Regions from separate parts of the Acidovorax sp. LjRoot117 genome, predicted to be linked through region 3. Evidence: predicted binding sites of a transcription regulator. Region 3 holds the regulator's gene; each other region holds the start of a gene.
What was found. The regulator FNR, encoded in region 3, switches genes on or off when oxygen is low (the NO sensors DNR and NnrR bind a similar motif). The targets are predictions, from matches to a motif close to TTGATNNNNATCAA.
Positions count from the first base shown of each region.

Region 1: the regulator FNR is predicted to act here: its motif matches at 2,866-2,879, upstream of ubiM (5-demethoxyubiquinol-8 5-hydroxylase UbiM).
Region 2: the regulator FNR is predicted to act here: its motif matches at 3,285-3,298, upstream of ACSQ3D_RS13590 (hemerythrin domain-containing protein).

Region 1 covers NZ_CAXUPO020000004.1:184,137-189,179, forward strand. The annotation lists gene ACSQ3D_RS14075 (class I SAM-dependent methyltransferase) at 335-1,162, shown strand; gene ubiM (5-demethoxyubiquinol-8 5-hydroxylase UbiM) at 1,423-2,775, opposite strand; gene ACSQ3D_RS14085 (hypothetical protein) at 3,099-3,530, opposite strand; gene ACSQ3D_RS14090 (alpha/beta fold hydrolase) at 3,719-4,675, opposite strand.
Region 2 covers NZ_CAXUPO020000004.1:85,435-90,477, reverse strand. The annotation lists gene ACSQ3D_RS13600 (YbfB/YjiJ family MFS transporter) at 1-1,094, opposite strand, end outside; gene ACSQ3D_RS13595 (alkene reductase) at 1,304-2,407, shown strand; gene ACSQ3D_RS13590 (hemerythrin domain-containing protein) at 2,641-3,219, opposite strand; gene ACSQ3D_RS13585 (methyl-accepting chemotaxis protein) at 3,453-5,043, opposite strand, start outside.
Region 3 covers NZ_CAXUPO020000002.1:140,437-145,479, reverse strand. The annotation lists gene ACSQ3D_RS06075 (sulfite exporter TauE/SafE family protein) at 1-435, opposite strand, end outside; gene hemN (oxygen-independent coproporphyrinogen III oxidase) at 488-1,870, opposite strand; gene fnr (fumarate/nitrate reduction transcriptional regulator Fnr) at 2,053-2,775, shown strand; gene ACSQ3D_RS06060 (hypothetical protein) at 2,876-3,166, opposite strand; gene ACSQ3D_RS06055 (FixH family protein) at 3,276-3,596, opposite strand; gene ccoG (cytochrome c oxidase accessory protein CcoG) at 3,637-5,043, opposite strand, start outside.

The DNA.
Region 1 (5,043 bases), on a different contig from region 3:
GTTTGGAGGTTCTGACTTGCCGTTACGAAAAAATATGTATTGTGTATAACTGAAGAGCTGAAAATCAGTGCCCCGTCGGGGATGGGTTTCGGCTGAAATACGGTGGTATATCGGGCTATGGATGCCCCAATAAGCGGCGGGCCATCGTTCCTTTGCGCATGAGTGCACGTCACAATAGATCGCAGCGTTGGCGCGATGGTGGTCGGCGTCGTCGCAAGCTCAGGAGGTAATCAGCGTGCTGCAGTTCCTAACTCCCGCTTCCATTCGCACATTTCCGGCCGCTGCTCACAGCGCGCAGCTCTGCGATGGCAAGGCGCAGGCGCGCGGCCCCGCCTTGCCCCCCGTACCCAGCACCCTGCTCATCCCCCTGGCCGCACGGGCGCGGGGCGACCATTACTTTCCGTGGCTGGCGTGCGGCGATGCGGTGGCGGCCGAGCTGCTGGAGCGCCTGGGCGCCGACGTGGAGGCCTACCTCAACGACCTGCCCACGGTGCTCAACGTGCTGTGGCGCACGCGGTTCATTCGCGACACGGCGCAGGGATTCTTCCTGATGCACCCCGGGGCCCAGGGCGTGAACCTGGGCTGCGGCCTGTCGCACCATTTCCAGTGGCTGGACACCGGTGCCAACCACTGGCTGGACGCCGACCTGCCCGAGGTGATGGCGATGCGCCGCCCCTTGCTGCCTGCGCAGTGCCCGCGCGCCCGCCTGGCCGAGGTGGACATCACCCAGCCCGGCTGGTGGGGCCGCCTGGGCCTGCCGACGCGTGATGCCGCCGCCGGCGAGCCGCCGCCGCAGCCCGTGCTGGTGCTGTGCGAAGGCGTGCTGATGTACCTGGAGCCCGCGCAGGTCGAGGCCGTGCTGACCGAGTTCGCGCAGTGCGCGCCCGCGGGCTCGCGCCTGGTGCTGGATGTGCTGACCCACCGCGCGGTGGGCACGGCGGCCCGCCATGCGAGCGTGGGGCCCACCGGGGCCGAGTTCCGCTGGGGTGTGGCGCGCCTGTCCGACCTGGCCGCCGTGCACCCGCGCCTGGAGCTGCTGCACGAGCACAGCGTGGCGGAATGCTATGGCTGGGCGGGCCTGGCGCTGGAGACGCTGTGGTGGCCCTGGCTGGGCGCGCCGCTGTACGGCATGGTGACGCTGGGGGTGCACGACTCCCCCTGAGTCGCCTTCGGCGCCTTCTCCCGCAGGGAGACGCCACCCGTGGCCTGGAAGGATGGAAGCCCCCCTGAGTCGCCTATGGCGCCTTCCCCCGCAGGGGGACGCCACCCGTGGCCTGGCGGAGCCAGTTCCACGGTGGCACTGGCCTTGGGGCGCGCCAGTTGCAGAGGTAGCTTGCTATTGAAAATATCGCTGGTGGCGCTTATTGGGGTTGGGTTGCGGTGCAAATACGGCTGCAAGCCAATCCAGGCGTGCGCTGGCAGCTATGTTTTTTGAAGATTTGTGGGACGGCCGGGCGCCAGCGCCTGCATCCAGCCAGGCGGTTTGCCGGTCAGCTGGCCCACGATGGCGGCTTGCAGGGGCGGCAGGCGGCGCGCGCCTTGCAGCACCAGTTGGCGCAGCAGGCGGGGCAGGGGGCGTGCGTCGGTGTACAGCCGCACGATGGCGTTGGTGCCTTCGTAGATCGGCCAGGCGTGGTGGTGGTGCGCGCGGGCGTAGGCGGCCAGTGCGCGGTGGTCGCCGATGCCGCGGCCCTGGCGGCGCGCGGTCTGCAGGGCGGTGGTCAGCCGCTCCACACCGGCCAGGCCCAGGTTGTAGCCGTGCGCCGTCACCGGGTGCATGCCCACGGCGGCGTCGCCCAGCAGGGCGCAGCGCTGGGCGGCAAAGCGGTCTGCATACACAGCCACCAGCGGGTAGGCATGGCGCTCGCCGTCGAGCTGCATAGGGCCCAGGCGGCCACGGAACTGCGCCTGTACCTGGGCCGCAAACGCGTCGGCCGGCAAGGCCATCAGAGCGGCTGCATCTGCAGCGCCTGCGGTGACGACGACCGAGCACCGGTGCGCGGTGCCGACCGCGTCGGCCGCGCCCACCGTGTCCATCGCATCCGGCAGAGGCAGTATGGCCAGCGTGCGCTCGTAGCCAAAACACTCGTGCGCCACGCCGCCGTGGGCGAGGGCATGGCGCATGCGGCAGACGATGACGGTGCGGCCGAAGTCCGCCATGCGCGCGCCGATGCCCAGCTGCCGCCGCGTGGCCGACAAGCGGCTGTCGGCCGCCACCAGCAACGGTGCCTGCAGCCGCTCGGTCGGCGGTGTCGCGCCGTGGGTGCCGGGGCGCGCCGCGAGGTCGGACGGCAGGCGGTACTCCAGCTCGGCATGCGTGGCCAGGGTCGCCACGCGCGTCACCTGGGCGCCGGTGACGATGCGCACCCCGGGCGTCTGCGCCGCCACGGCATACGCGGTGCGCCGCAGCGCGTGGTTGGGGACGATGAAGCCCAGCGCTTCATGGCCCGCGCCCGCGCGCCGGGCATCGAGCTGCAGCGCGCTGTGTTGGCCAAGCGGCCCGTCGTGCACCTGCGCCGCGTGGATGGCGCCGGTCTCGTGCGGCGCGAGCTGCGTCCAGGTGCCCAGCCGCTGCAGCGTGGCGCGGCTGGGGTGGGTCAGCGCGATCTCGCGGCCGTCGGGCGCGGGGTCGGCCAGCGCGGCTTGCGGCTGCTGCTCGACCACGGTGGCAGTGAACCCGGCCTGTGCGAGGGAGATGGCCAGCGCCAGGCCCGCAGGCCCCGCACCGGCGATGAGGACGTCGCTGTGAGAAGGGGAGGTGGTGGTGGATGTCATGGCCGAGGGGCGGGTGGACCCGCCAGGTACGCACGCCCCTGCAAGCGGAGGCGACGGCCTGCATTGTGGATGCGCCCCGGGCGGCAGGCTTTGCCCTGCATCAAGCCTGGCCTTGGGAGGTGCTGGCGGCTGGCCGCACATCGGCCACGCACGCGCCGTGCGGTGGCGATGGGGGTCTACCGGGCTGTGGGGCGCATGACGAAGCCACGCAGATGGCCCGTCAAGGCAGTTGCTATCCAATAAATAGCTTCTGGCGCCCGTCCATCCAGCGGTAGGCCATCAAAAACCCTCAAAAAAGGTGCGTGATAAAAAAAACCTGCGGCTCAGGCGCGCGCCGGCTTGCGGGCGGATGCCTTGGCGGGCTTCTTCTTGCGGGCGCCACCCGCGGGCTTGCCGCGCAGGTGCAGCACCCAGGTGACCAGCAGCCACAGGTACGCGGCCAGCACGCTGTAGGCGGAAACGGCCGCCAGCGTCAGGGGCTGCGCGGCGATGGAGCGTGGGTTGGCCATGGTCTCCAGCAGCTGGCGGGTGCCCATGCCCAGCACGGCATCGCGGCTGCCCGAGCGGGCCATGCGCGCGGCCATGAAGATGAAGAACTCCATCAGCAGCGCACCGATCAGGAAGCACGCCAGCAGCGCCATCAGGTGCGCCAGCGCGCGCCGGTCGCCCTTGGCCAGAAAGTAGATCGCAGACACCAGCACCAGCGCGGGCAGCAGGTAGGCCAGTGCAGGCCAGGCGGACGTGAGAAGGTGCATTGCAGGCGCCAGTCGGATAGCAGCGTGGGGCGGCCGGTGCGGTCACCGGCCATTCATCGGCCGCTGCGCCCGCAGGAACGGTTCTCGCGGCGCAGCGGCGTCCCGGATGATAGGCGCTGTCTGCCCGCGTCGCCATGGCGGCTGTAACTGTTGGCGACAGGCCGCCCCACGGTTCAAGCCGCGGCCCATCACTTCGGGCAGCCGTCGGCCAGCAGCCGGCCGTGCCCGGTGCCTGCCGGCTGCTGCGCAGACACCGGCTGCGCCACGAAATCCGCCACGGCGGCCAGCACCTCGGCGTGCTGCAGGATCTTGCGGTGCCCCAGCCCTTCGGTGGGCATCAGCGTGGCGCCCGCAATGCAGTCGCGGTAGGCCTCGCCGTCGGCAAAGCGGTTGATGCGGTCGCCCCGGTCGTGCACCACCAGCGTGGGCAGGGCGATGCGCGGGCCCACGGCGGGCGGCTCGAACTGGCGCATCAGAATGCCTTCGCGCGCCTCGATGCGTCGCTGCATCGCGGCGCGGGTGCGCTCCGACAGGCCGAACACCTGCGCGAACAGGCGTGTGTATTCGTGTGGCGATGCGGGCGGCGCCAGCAGCACCAGCCGCCCGGTGGCCAGGCCGCGGCTGGCGGCATGCGCAGCCGCATTGGCCGCGAGCGAATGCGCCACCACCGCGGTGGGCGCCGAGTCCTGCGCGTGCAGCCGGGCCGTGGCGTATTCGATGGCCCGGGCGAACTGCGCCAGGTTGCTCACGCGGCCCCGGCTGCCGCCGTGCGCGGGCAGGTCCACCAGCACCGGTCGCAGGCCCCGCGCGGCCAGTGCATCGGCCAGCGGCAGCATCTGGCGCGCGTGGCCGCCCCATCCGTGCAGCAACAGCACTGCGGGGCCATGGGGCTGCGCCTGGGGCGTGTAGAGCGTGATCTCGGCGTCTTCGAACGGCCACCGCTCGGTGCGCCAAGCACCGGCGGGCAGGGCGTTGCCGCCGGGTCTGCGCAAAGGCAAGGGCGTGCCGAACAGGCGGTAGGCCGCGCGCACGGCCAGGGCGGGCCACAGGCGCTCGGCAGCGCCCAGGGCGGTGCGCAGCAGCCGCATGCCGGCATGTCCGCCGTAGAAGTGGGTGGTGGTCTGCAGGGCGTTGGAATGGCTCATGGCGGTGCTCCGGAAAATCAAACACACAGGGGAGGGTGGGGTGGTTGGCGCGGCGCGGCCTGGGGCCGGGCGCGGGCGTTGAGGGCGGGTCATACAACGCGGCAAAGCTGCTCTGGCCACGCGCTGCGTTGCAGGCAGCGCGGGTCGTCGTACGAACCCGCGCGCGGCCACGGCGCCCGCAGCGTCGTGTGAGCCGCGCTCAGTAGAAGATCCAGTCGCGGTTGCTGCGCGGCAGCTGGGCGAGTGTGTCGCGCAGTGCCTGCACGGCGCGCGCAGCGGCGATGGCGGCTGCGAGTATCAGAAAGATCAACATGGCTTCTCCTTTCTTCGCACGGTTGTGCGAAATTGGGGCAAAACAAAGCAAGAGA
Region 2 (5,043 bases), on a different contig from region 3:
GTGAACGCGCTGATGCCGCTGGCCCACAGCACCTGGGGCAGGTTGTGGCGCACCAGCGCCGTGGTCGATGCGACCACCGACAGGAACACCCCGCCAAACAGCAAGCCCGATCCCAGCACCACCGGCCACGCGGACGTGAGCGCCGGCAGCACCGTGGCCACGCCCAGCAGGCCGTTGAGCAGCGCCAGCGCCTGCCCGCCCCGGCTGCGGTCCAGCAGGCCCGCCCAGATGCGCGAGGACAGCAGCACGGCCAGCCCCAGCAGCGCATAGAACCAGGTCACCGCGGTGCCGCTGGCGCCCTGCTCGCGCAGCAGCGCCACCACAAAGGTCATGTAGCCGATGTAGCCCACGCCGAACAGGCCATAGCCCAGCAGCGCAGGCCCCAGGGCCCGCCAGCTCACCCGGGCGGGTGGATGCTGCAGATTGAACGGCGTGGGAGGCGCTGCCGGTGCCGCCAGCGCCTGCAGGCGGCGCGCGGGCCACAGCAGCACCGCGGTGGCACCGGCGCAGGCAACGGCCAGCGCCCACCAGGCCCACGCCCAGGCATGCGGCCCGGGTGCGCCCGCCAGCACCGCAGGCACCAGCAGCGCCGACAGGCTGATGCCCCAGCCCGTGCCGCCGTAGTACAGCCCCAGCAGCAGCCCTGCGCGCCCCACCGCATGCGCCCCCAGGCGCGCCGCCAGCAGCCCGCCCGCAATGAACACCAGCGCGCTGGCAGCACCGGCCAGCAGGCGCTGCAGCAGCAGCGGCACCGCATCCACGAAGAAGCCGCTGAGCCCCATGAACACCGACGCCAACACGGCGCCCGCCACCAGCACCTTGCCCGGGGCCACGCGCTGCAGCAGCCACGGTGTGGCCAGCGCGCCCAGCAGGTAGCCCAGCGCATTCACCGTGTTCATGGCCCCGGCCAGCGTGTAGGTCCAGCCCAGGTCCTCGCGCATGGGGGGCAGCAACAGCGCATACGCAAAGCGTGTGATGCCCAGCGACACCGCAGCGCCCATGGAGAGCGCCACCGCCAGCCACAGCGCGGGCAACGTGGCAGGCAACGTGGCCAAGGGCCGGACCGCGCCGGGCGGTGCAGGATGGGAGGGCATGGCGTGCAATTTTGCCGCAGCCGCCTTTAGCGCGCTGGCCGGGCAGCGCCACGGCCCGCAGCGGGGCCGCTGGGGCCAATAGCACAAAACCAGAGCCCTTGTTGACGCCAGTGCGCTGCACGTTTTGCGCTGCAGCATTAACCTTCGGCTTTCGACCGATGGCCCCTGCCGACGTTTTCATCCCACGCTCTATCCGGAAGTTTCATCCCATGCCATTCCTGTCCGACCCCGTCCAAGCCGGTGACCTGCAACTGGCCAACCGCATCGCCATGGCGCCGCTCACGCGCAACCGCTCGCCCAATGCCGTGCCCACCGACCTCGTGGCCACCTACTACACGCAGCGCGCCAGCGCCGGTCTCATCATTTCCGAGGCCACCGCCATCTCGCACCAGGGCCAGGGCTATGCCGACGTGCCGGGCCTGTATGCGCCCGAGCAGATCGCCGGCTGGAAGAAGGTCACGTCGTCCGTGCACGCCGCGGGCGGCAAGATCGTGGTGCAGTTGTGGCACGTGGGCCGCGTCTCGCACACCGACCTGCAGCCCGGCAACGCCGCACCCGTCGCACCGTCGGCCATCCAGGCCAAGACCAAGACCGTGCTCATCAAGGACGGCGTGCCCACCTTCACCGAAACGTCGGTGCCCCGCGCGCTGGAGCAGTCCGAGCTGCCCGGCATCGTCGATGACTACCGCCGCGCCGCTCGCGCGGCCATCGATGCAGGCTTTGACGGTGTGGAAGTGCATGCCGCCAACGGCTACCTGATCGACCAGTTCCTCAAGACCGGCGCCAACCAGCGCACCGACGCCTACGGCGGCAGCATCGAGAACCGCGCCCGCCTGCTGCTCGAAGTGGTCAACGCCATCACCGCAGAGATCGGCGCCGGCCGCACCGGCATCCGCCTGTCGCCCGTCACGCCCGCCAACGACGTGGTGGACGCCGACCCGCAGCCGTTGTTCGACTACGTGGTGCGCCAGCTGGGCCCGCTGGGCCTGTCGTACATCCACGTGATCGAAGGCGCCACGGGCGGCCCGCGCGACATTCCGGACCGCCCCTTCGACTACAACGCGCTCAAGGCCGCATACCGCACAGCCGGCGGCCAGGGCGCGTGGATGGTGAACAACGCCTACGACAAGGCCCTGGCCGAAACGGCGCTGGCGAACGGCGCGGACATCGTGGCCTTCGGCCGCCCGTTCATCGCCAACCCGGACCTGGTGCAGCGCCTGCAAAAGGACGCGCCGTTGAACGAGGTGAACCGCGCCACGCTGTACGGCGGCGGTGCCGAGGGGTACACGGACTACCCTGCGCTGGCGGCGTGACGGGAACAGCCCGGCGGGCTGCTTGACGCTCCGCACCGTTCGCTCAGTCCACGCCATCCACACTGTTGCATCGTTCTGCAGGGTGGCATCTCACCGACCGTTCGGGCTGAGCCTGTCGAAGCCCTGCGCGGCGCTTCGACAGGCTCAGCGTGAACGGTGTGGGGTGATTTGGCAGCGCGGTGCGGGAGACTGCGAGTCTGTACAACCTCCGGCACTCTGACGCTGTCCTGCGCTCAACCCAGCCCGATCGGGCTCGGCGCCCGCATCACGATGCGGGTGAACAGGCGGTCATAGGCCGGGTCGCGCGCAGGTCCGTGCGCCAGCGGGTTGGCGTTGCCTGCAAACGCGGCGTCGATGGCGGTCCAGTCGGCCTCCGCCAGACACTTCTGCGCGGCCGGCAGCACCACGGCCTCCTCCAGCCGCATGTGCTCCAGGTAGAAGCCGACATACCTGCGCAGCGCATCCGCAAACACCTCGCGGCGCGACTCGCCCATCAGTTCCCAACCCAGCAGCAGGTGCTGCAGCTCGCGCACCGCCGCCTCGCCGCCTGCGTGTTCACGCTCCAGCTGCGCAATGGCGGCAGCGGCATCGGGCGAGCGTTCGGCCACCTTGGGGAACAGCCATTGCGATTCCTTGGGGTGGTGCTGGCGCTCGGGAAACTCGTCGATGTAGAACAGCATCGCGCGCATCACGTCGAAGAACGCGGCGGGTGCGTCGCCCGGCCCCTGGTCGAGCAACAGGCGCAGTGAATGCAGCACCGCCGCCAGCGACGCATGCTCTTCGCGAATGGTGCGCAGGCTGATGGACGGCATGGCAACTCTCCCGGGTGGACAACACAACAACAGCCCGAGAATGGCATGCAGCCGCGCCGCGGCGCATGACGCAGGTCAAACACTCCGCAACCAGCCACGCCACCGGCTCGGCAGCCGAGGCCGAAGCCAGAACGAAAGCGCTGGTGCGGCCCGCCCATGAAAAAAGCCCTGCAAGCCAAGAATGCCTGCAGGGCCTGGGTGCCCGGTCGTGCGGGCCGCGTCAGTGCGCCGTATCAGCGGGAGAGCAGTGCCCGGCCCGACGCACCGCCCGCCAGCGCCTGCCGCTGCTGTGCCGGAGCTGCCACTGGCGCAGAGTGTGAGCCGTGGTGCGCCCCACTGTGCCCCATCGAATCGGCCAGGCGGAACTGCTGCACCACCTGCGACAGGCGCGCGGCCTGCTCGCGCAGCGACTCGGCAGCGGCGGCGGACTGTTCCACCAGCGCCGCGTTCTGCTGCGTCATGCGGTCGATCTCGCCCACCGACTGGTTGACCTGGCCGATGCCGGCCGACTGCTCGGACGCCGCCGCGGTGATCTCGCCGATGATGTCGCCCACGCGCTGCACGCTGGCCACGATCTCCTTCATGGCCGTGCCCGCGCCTTCCACATGGCGCACGCCGCCGTCCACGGCCGCCACGCTGTTGTTGATCAGGCCCTTGATGTCGCTGGCCGCGGCCGCGCTGCGCTGGGCCAGGCTGCGCACCTCGCTGGCCACCACCGCAAAGCCCCGGCCCTGTTCGCCCGCACGGGCGGCCTCCACCGCGGCGTTCAGCGCCAGGATGTTGGTCTGGAAGGCAATGGAGTCGATCAGGCCGATGATGTCGCCGATCTTGCGGCTGGACGCCGAGATTTCCTGCATGCTGGAGACCGCCTGCTGCACCACCGAGCCGCCGTGCGTGGCGGTGTTCGATGCCGATGCGGCGAGCTGGTTGGCCATCTGCGAGGACGACGCCGTCTGCTGCACGGTGGACGTGAGCTGCGACAGCGAGGACACGGCCTCCTGTGCATTGCTGGCGGTCTGCTCGGTGCGCTGCGACAGGTCCTGGTTGCCCGTGGCGATCTCCTGGCTGGCCGTGGCGATGTTGCCGCTGGCATCACGCACCTGCGCCACCAGCGACCCCAGGCCCTGCTGCATCTCGCGCAGTGCGCGCTGCAGGTCGGCCACTTCGTCCTTGCCTTCGGCCTCGATCTTCTGCGACAGGTCGCCGCCCGCAATCGCCTGCGCCATGCGGCGGGCTTCTTCGAGCGGGTTGCAGATGGAGTTCATGTTCATGAGCGTGGTCGGCACCACCACCACCACGGTGATGAGCACCGCCAGCACGAAGAGCCACTTGGTCTCGCTCGATACGCGCGCCTGCTGCGCAATGGCCGTGTCCACATCGGCGCGCAGCACGGTGTCGAGCTCGCTCACGAGCTTGTCGGCCTGGTCGAACTCGGCCACGGCCTTGCCGCTCATGCGGTTGGCGATGGTGGCGGTGTCGTAGCCGCTGGCTTCGAGCTGGCGGGCCACGTGCCCGAAGAGATCGCGGTAGCTATCCAGCTTGGCGATGACCTTGCGCACCACCACGTTGTCCGCGTCTTCCTCGCCTTCCAGGAACTTCGCGGCGATCTTCTTGGCCTTCTCCTGGCTGGCCAGCCACTTGGCGTGCGCGGCCTTCACGGCCTCGGTCTTTTCATAGCCGATGATCATGTCCTTTTCGTGCTGGCGGATGGCCCCCATCTCGCCGCGCAACTCGGCCATGTAGCCCACCTTGGCGAACGAGTTGTCCACGAAGTCCTGGCTCATGTCGTGGATGCGGAACATGCCCAGCATGCCTGCGCCACCG
Region 3 (5,043 bases):
CAGCAGCACGCCCCCCGGGGCCTGGACCAGCGGGCGCACACGCGCCCACACCGCCCGGCCCGCCTGCTCCACCCACTGCGGCTGGCGTGCCTGCACCATGAGCATCAGGCCCCAGGCCATCACCGCCACATGCGCCAGGGTCCAGGCGGGGCGCAGCGCCATGGTGTGCTGGGTCAGCCATGCCAGGCTGTCCATGGCCAGGGCCGCGAGGGCGCCTGCCAGGGCATAGCCCGCCAGCCGGCCCGCGTGAAACGCCGCCGTGCGCTGCACCACGCCGCCGCGCGGCAACCACCGCACCGGCTGCGCCACGGCACCCGCCGCAGGCCCGCCCCCCTGCCCCACCAGCGCCCCACAGGGCGCCGCACACATGGCCAGGCAATGGGACCCGCCGGCAAGGCCCATGAGCAGAGCGGTCGAAGCTACCGTGAGCAGCATGGTGGGCAAGCGCCTGAAGGCACCCCGTGGGCGCGGGCGGTGAGGCCGGGCATCAGATGATGCGCGAGAACCGCGCCCGGTTGCGGTCGGCCTGCAGATAGCGGTCGAACACCATCGCGATGCCGCGCACGAAGAACCAGCCCATGGCGGTCACCGCGATGCCGTCCTGGCGGATCTGCACCAGCCCCTGGTCCGCCATCTCCTCCAACTGTTCGATCTCGGCCGCGAAGTAACGCCGAAAGTCGACGAGCCACGCCTGCTCCAGCGGCTCGAACAGCAGCTCGCCCTGGCACATCAGCGCCATGATCACGGCGCGGCGCACCAGGTCGTCGCGCGTCAGCGCCAGGCCGCGCACCACGGGCAGCCGGCCCTGGTTCAAGAAGTCGTAGTACTCGTCCAGGGTCTTCGCGTTCTGGCTGTAGGTGGCACCCACCCGGCCGATGGCGGATACCCCGAGGCCAATGAGGTCGCAGTCGGGCTGGGTGCTGTAGCCCTGGAAGTTGCGGTGCAGCCGGCCCTGGCGCTTGGCCACGGCCAGCGCGTCGTCGGGCAGCGCAAAGTGGTCCATGCCCACGTACACGTAGCCTGCGGCCATGAAGGCATCGAGCGAGCGCGACAGCATCGACACCTTGGCCCCGCCCATGGGCAGCTCGGCCGGGACGATGCGGCGCTGCGGCTTGAAGCGCTCGGGCAGGTGCGCGTAGGCATACAGCGCAATGCGGTCGGGCCGCAGTTGCACCACCTGGGCCAGCGTGCGGTCGAACGACTCGGGCGTCTGGCGCGGCAGGCCGTAGATGAGGTCGACGTTGATCGACTCGAAGCCCAGCGCGCGCGCCGACTCCACCAGCGAGAACACCTGCTCCGCGGGCTGGATGCGGTGCACGGCCTTCTGCACCTCGGGGTCGAAGTCCTGCACGCCGAAGCTCAGCCGGTTGAAGCCCAGCTCGGCCAGCACCGCCAGGCGACTGGCATCCACCGTGCGCGGGTCCACCTCGATCGAGTACTCGCCGCCCGGCGCGAGCGTGAAGCTGCGCTTGAGCATGGCCATGAGCTCGCGCAGCCCGTCGTCGGACAGGAACGTGGGCGAACCCCCGCCCAGGTGCAGCTGGCTCACCACCTGCCCGGTACCGCAGTGGGCGGTGTGCAGGTCGATCTCGCGGCTCAGGTAGCGCAGGTAGACATCGGCGCGGTCATGGTGCTTGGTGATGATCTTGTTGCACGCACAGTAGTAGCACAGCGATTCGCAAAACGGAATGTGCACGTACAGGGACAGCGGCAGCGCCTTGGCCCCGGTGCCCGCGCGGCGCTGCTCCAGCGCAAGCACGTAGTCGTCCTGCCCGAAGGCCTCGACGAAGCGGTCGGCCGTGGGGTAGGAGGTATAGCGGGGCCCTGGCACATCGAAGCGGCGCAGCAGCTCGGGCGAAACAGCAGTCATTGGAAGCATCCTTGCGTACGTTGCCACTGTGCCGTAAGCTGTTCCTCGCGTCCTTGATCTACGTCAAGTGATGTCACCAGCCGACCAGCGACAATTTGATGCATGTCAGTCGCCCACCCCCGGTCCGCAGCGAAGCCTCGCCACCACGGGGTGCAACGCCCGAACCCCAACCAGCTGTACCTATGAACCCGCTCACCATGAAAGTCGCCTGCTCCAACTGCAATCTGCGGGAGCTGTGCATGCCTGTCGGCCTGAGCGATGAGCAGTTGCAGCGCATCGACGAGGTCGTGGCCACCCGCCGCAAGGTCAAGCGCGGCACCACGCTGTTCCGCAACGGCGAGACCTTCACCTCGCTGTATGCCATCCGCACCGGCTTCTTCAAGACCTGCGTGGCGACCGAAGACGGCCGCGACCAGGTCACCGGTTTCCAGATGGCCGGGGAGATCATCGGCCTCGACGGCATCGTGAACGACCAGCACACCTGCGATGCCGTGGCGCTGGAAGACGCCGAAGTCTGCGTGATGCCATTCGACCGCATCGAAGAACTCTCGCGCGAGGTCACGGCGCTGCAGCACCACGTGCACAAGATCATGAGCCGCGAGATCGTGCGCGAGCATGGCGTGATGCTGCTGTTGGGCAGCATGCGCGCCGAAGAGCGGCTGGCCGCATTCCTGCTGAACCTGGTGCAGCGCCTGCACGCACGGGGCTTCTCGCAGTCCGAGCTGGTGCTACGGATGACGCGCGAAGAGATCGGCAGCTACCTGGGCCTCAAGCTCGAGACCGTGAGCCGCACGTTCTCCAAGTTCGTCGAAGAAGGCATCGTCGAGGTCAAGCAGCGCCATGTGCGCATCCTCGATACCGACGCACTCAAGCGCATCGTGAACAGCCAGCAAGCCTGCCACTGAGCACCACCACAGGCCAGGACTTCGGCGCCGGCTTCGAGCCGGCGCTGTCGTTTTCAAAACGCCGTTTTCACCACACGCTGGCTCGGCACACCTCGGCACATCAGGAGCACGATGTCTTGCGGCAATCGTCAGGGCGCTCCCCCGGCGGCACGGGGCAGCGGTTCAGCTCGAACGGCGACATCGCCAGCAGCGTGGTCAGCGCGCTCGATGCCATCGTGACGGCCCAGAACGCGAAGAACGCGAGGGTATAGACCCCCTCGCGCGACAGTGCCAGGGGCTGGCCGAACCAGTGCAGGTCGTGCGGATCGACCAGGGCAAAGACCAGCATCTCCATCACGCCGGCCATCAAAAAGGCGGGCCAGGCAATCCACATCAGGCGTTGCGTCCACATACTTGCAGTCTCCTTCGCGGGGCGAGCGGGCACGGCGGTACCGCAGGGGCCGCCGGTGCTCGCCGGTGTTGTTGTTGTCGTCGTCGCAGCCGGTCAGCCGGTGGGCGACTCAACGCGGCTGGTCCTGCACCGGCGTGGCGGCGTGGTTGCGGCCCTTGACCGCGGGCGCCAGGCTCTTGGATGGGTTTTCCAGCGTCTTGTTGATCTCGATACCCTGGCGGTAGTAGTCCTCCGCCACCACCGGGTCGGGGCGCGAGATGGCCAGCCACAGCGTGACGAAGCCGGCCACGATCACGATGGCGGGCCCGGCGATGACCAGCCAGACGTGGCCGAACTTCCACCACGGGGCGGCGGCGGGCGCGGCGCCCGGACCTGTGGAACTGGCAGAGATGGCTGGGCCGTTGCGGCCGATGGCGGGATTCGATGGCATGTCAGTACTCCTTGCAAATCTTCTCGGGCGGTGCAGCGCCTCAGCGCGGCACCAGGAAAACGGATTTCTCGGTCACATGGGCGGCTCGGTCCACCGCCTGCACGTCAAACTGCACCGCGTGCGAGCCCGGCGCGGCCGATCCGTACGGAATCTGCAGCCGCACCGCCACCCAGCGGGATTCCGCGGCACCGATGTCCACCTCGGCCTCCGAGGCCACTTCGAGCGCGGTCAGCCCGCGGGCGGCGATGCGGTAGCGCTGCGGCCCCTCGGTCGCATTCATGATCTGCAGGCGGTAGATGTTCTCGAGCTTGCCCCCGGCCACGATGCGTGACAAGGCCGCACGGTCGCGCACCACATCCACCTTCAGCGGTGTGCGCGTGACCAGGCTGGCCAGCATGGCAAGACACAGCGCTGCCAGGATCGCGGTGTAGATCAGCACGCGCGGGCGCAGCACCCGGCGCAGCATCTGCGACTGGCTCCACCGGTTCGCCACGCCGTTCTGCGTGGAATAGCGGATGAGCCCGCGCGGGTACTGCATCTTGTCCATCACGGTGTTGCAGGCGTCCACGCACAGCCCGCAGCCGATGCACTCGTACTGCAGCCCGTTGCGGATGTCGATGCCCACGGGGCAGACCTGCACGCACAGCGAGCAGTCGATGCAGTCGCCCAGGCCCTGGGCCTTGTAGTCGATGTCCTTCTTGCGCGGGCCGCGCTGCTCGCCCCGCTCGGGGTCGTAGCTCACCACCAGCGTGTCCTTGTCGAACATCGCGCTCTGAAAGCGCGCATAGGGGCACATGTACTTGCAGACCTGCTCGCGCATGTAGCCCGCGTTGCCGTAGGTGGCAACGCCGTAGAACAGCACCCAGAACATCTGCCACCCGCCCGAGAAAGCCAGCAGCTCGCTGCCCAGCGTGCGGATGGGCACGAAGTAGCCCACGAAGGTAAAACCCGTCCACAGCGCCACCGACATCCACGCCAGCTGCTTGAGCGACTTCTTCACCGCCTTCTCTGCCGTCCACGGCCCCTTGTCCAGCCGCAGCCGCGCGCTGCGGTCCCCCTCGATCCTGTGCTCGATCCACATGAACATCTCGGTGTAGACCGTCTGCGGGCACGCAAAGCCGCACCACAGCCGCCCCGCCACTGCGGTGAACAGGAACAGCGACATCGCCGAGATGATGAGCAGGCCCGTGAGGTAGATGAAGTCCTGCGGGTACAGTACCAGGCCGAAGATGTAAAAGCGCCGCGCACCCAGGTCGAACAGCACCATCTGGCGCTGCCCCCACTCGAACCATGGCAGCCCGTAGAACACGAGCTGCGTGAGGAACACCATGGCCCAGCGCCAGCGCGCGAACACGCCGCTGATGGAGCGGGGGTAGATCTTCTTTTGCGCCTCGTACAGCGAGACGATCTCGCCCTGGGACGACGACGCATCGGCCGCGACCGGCGC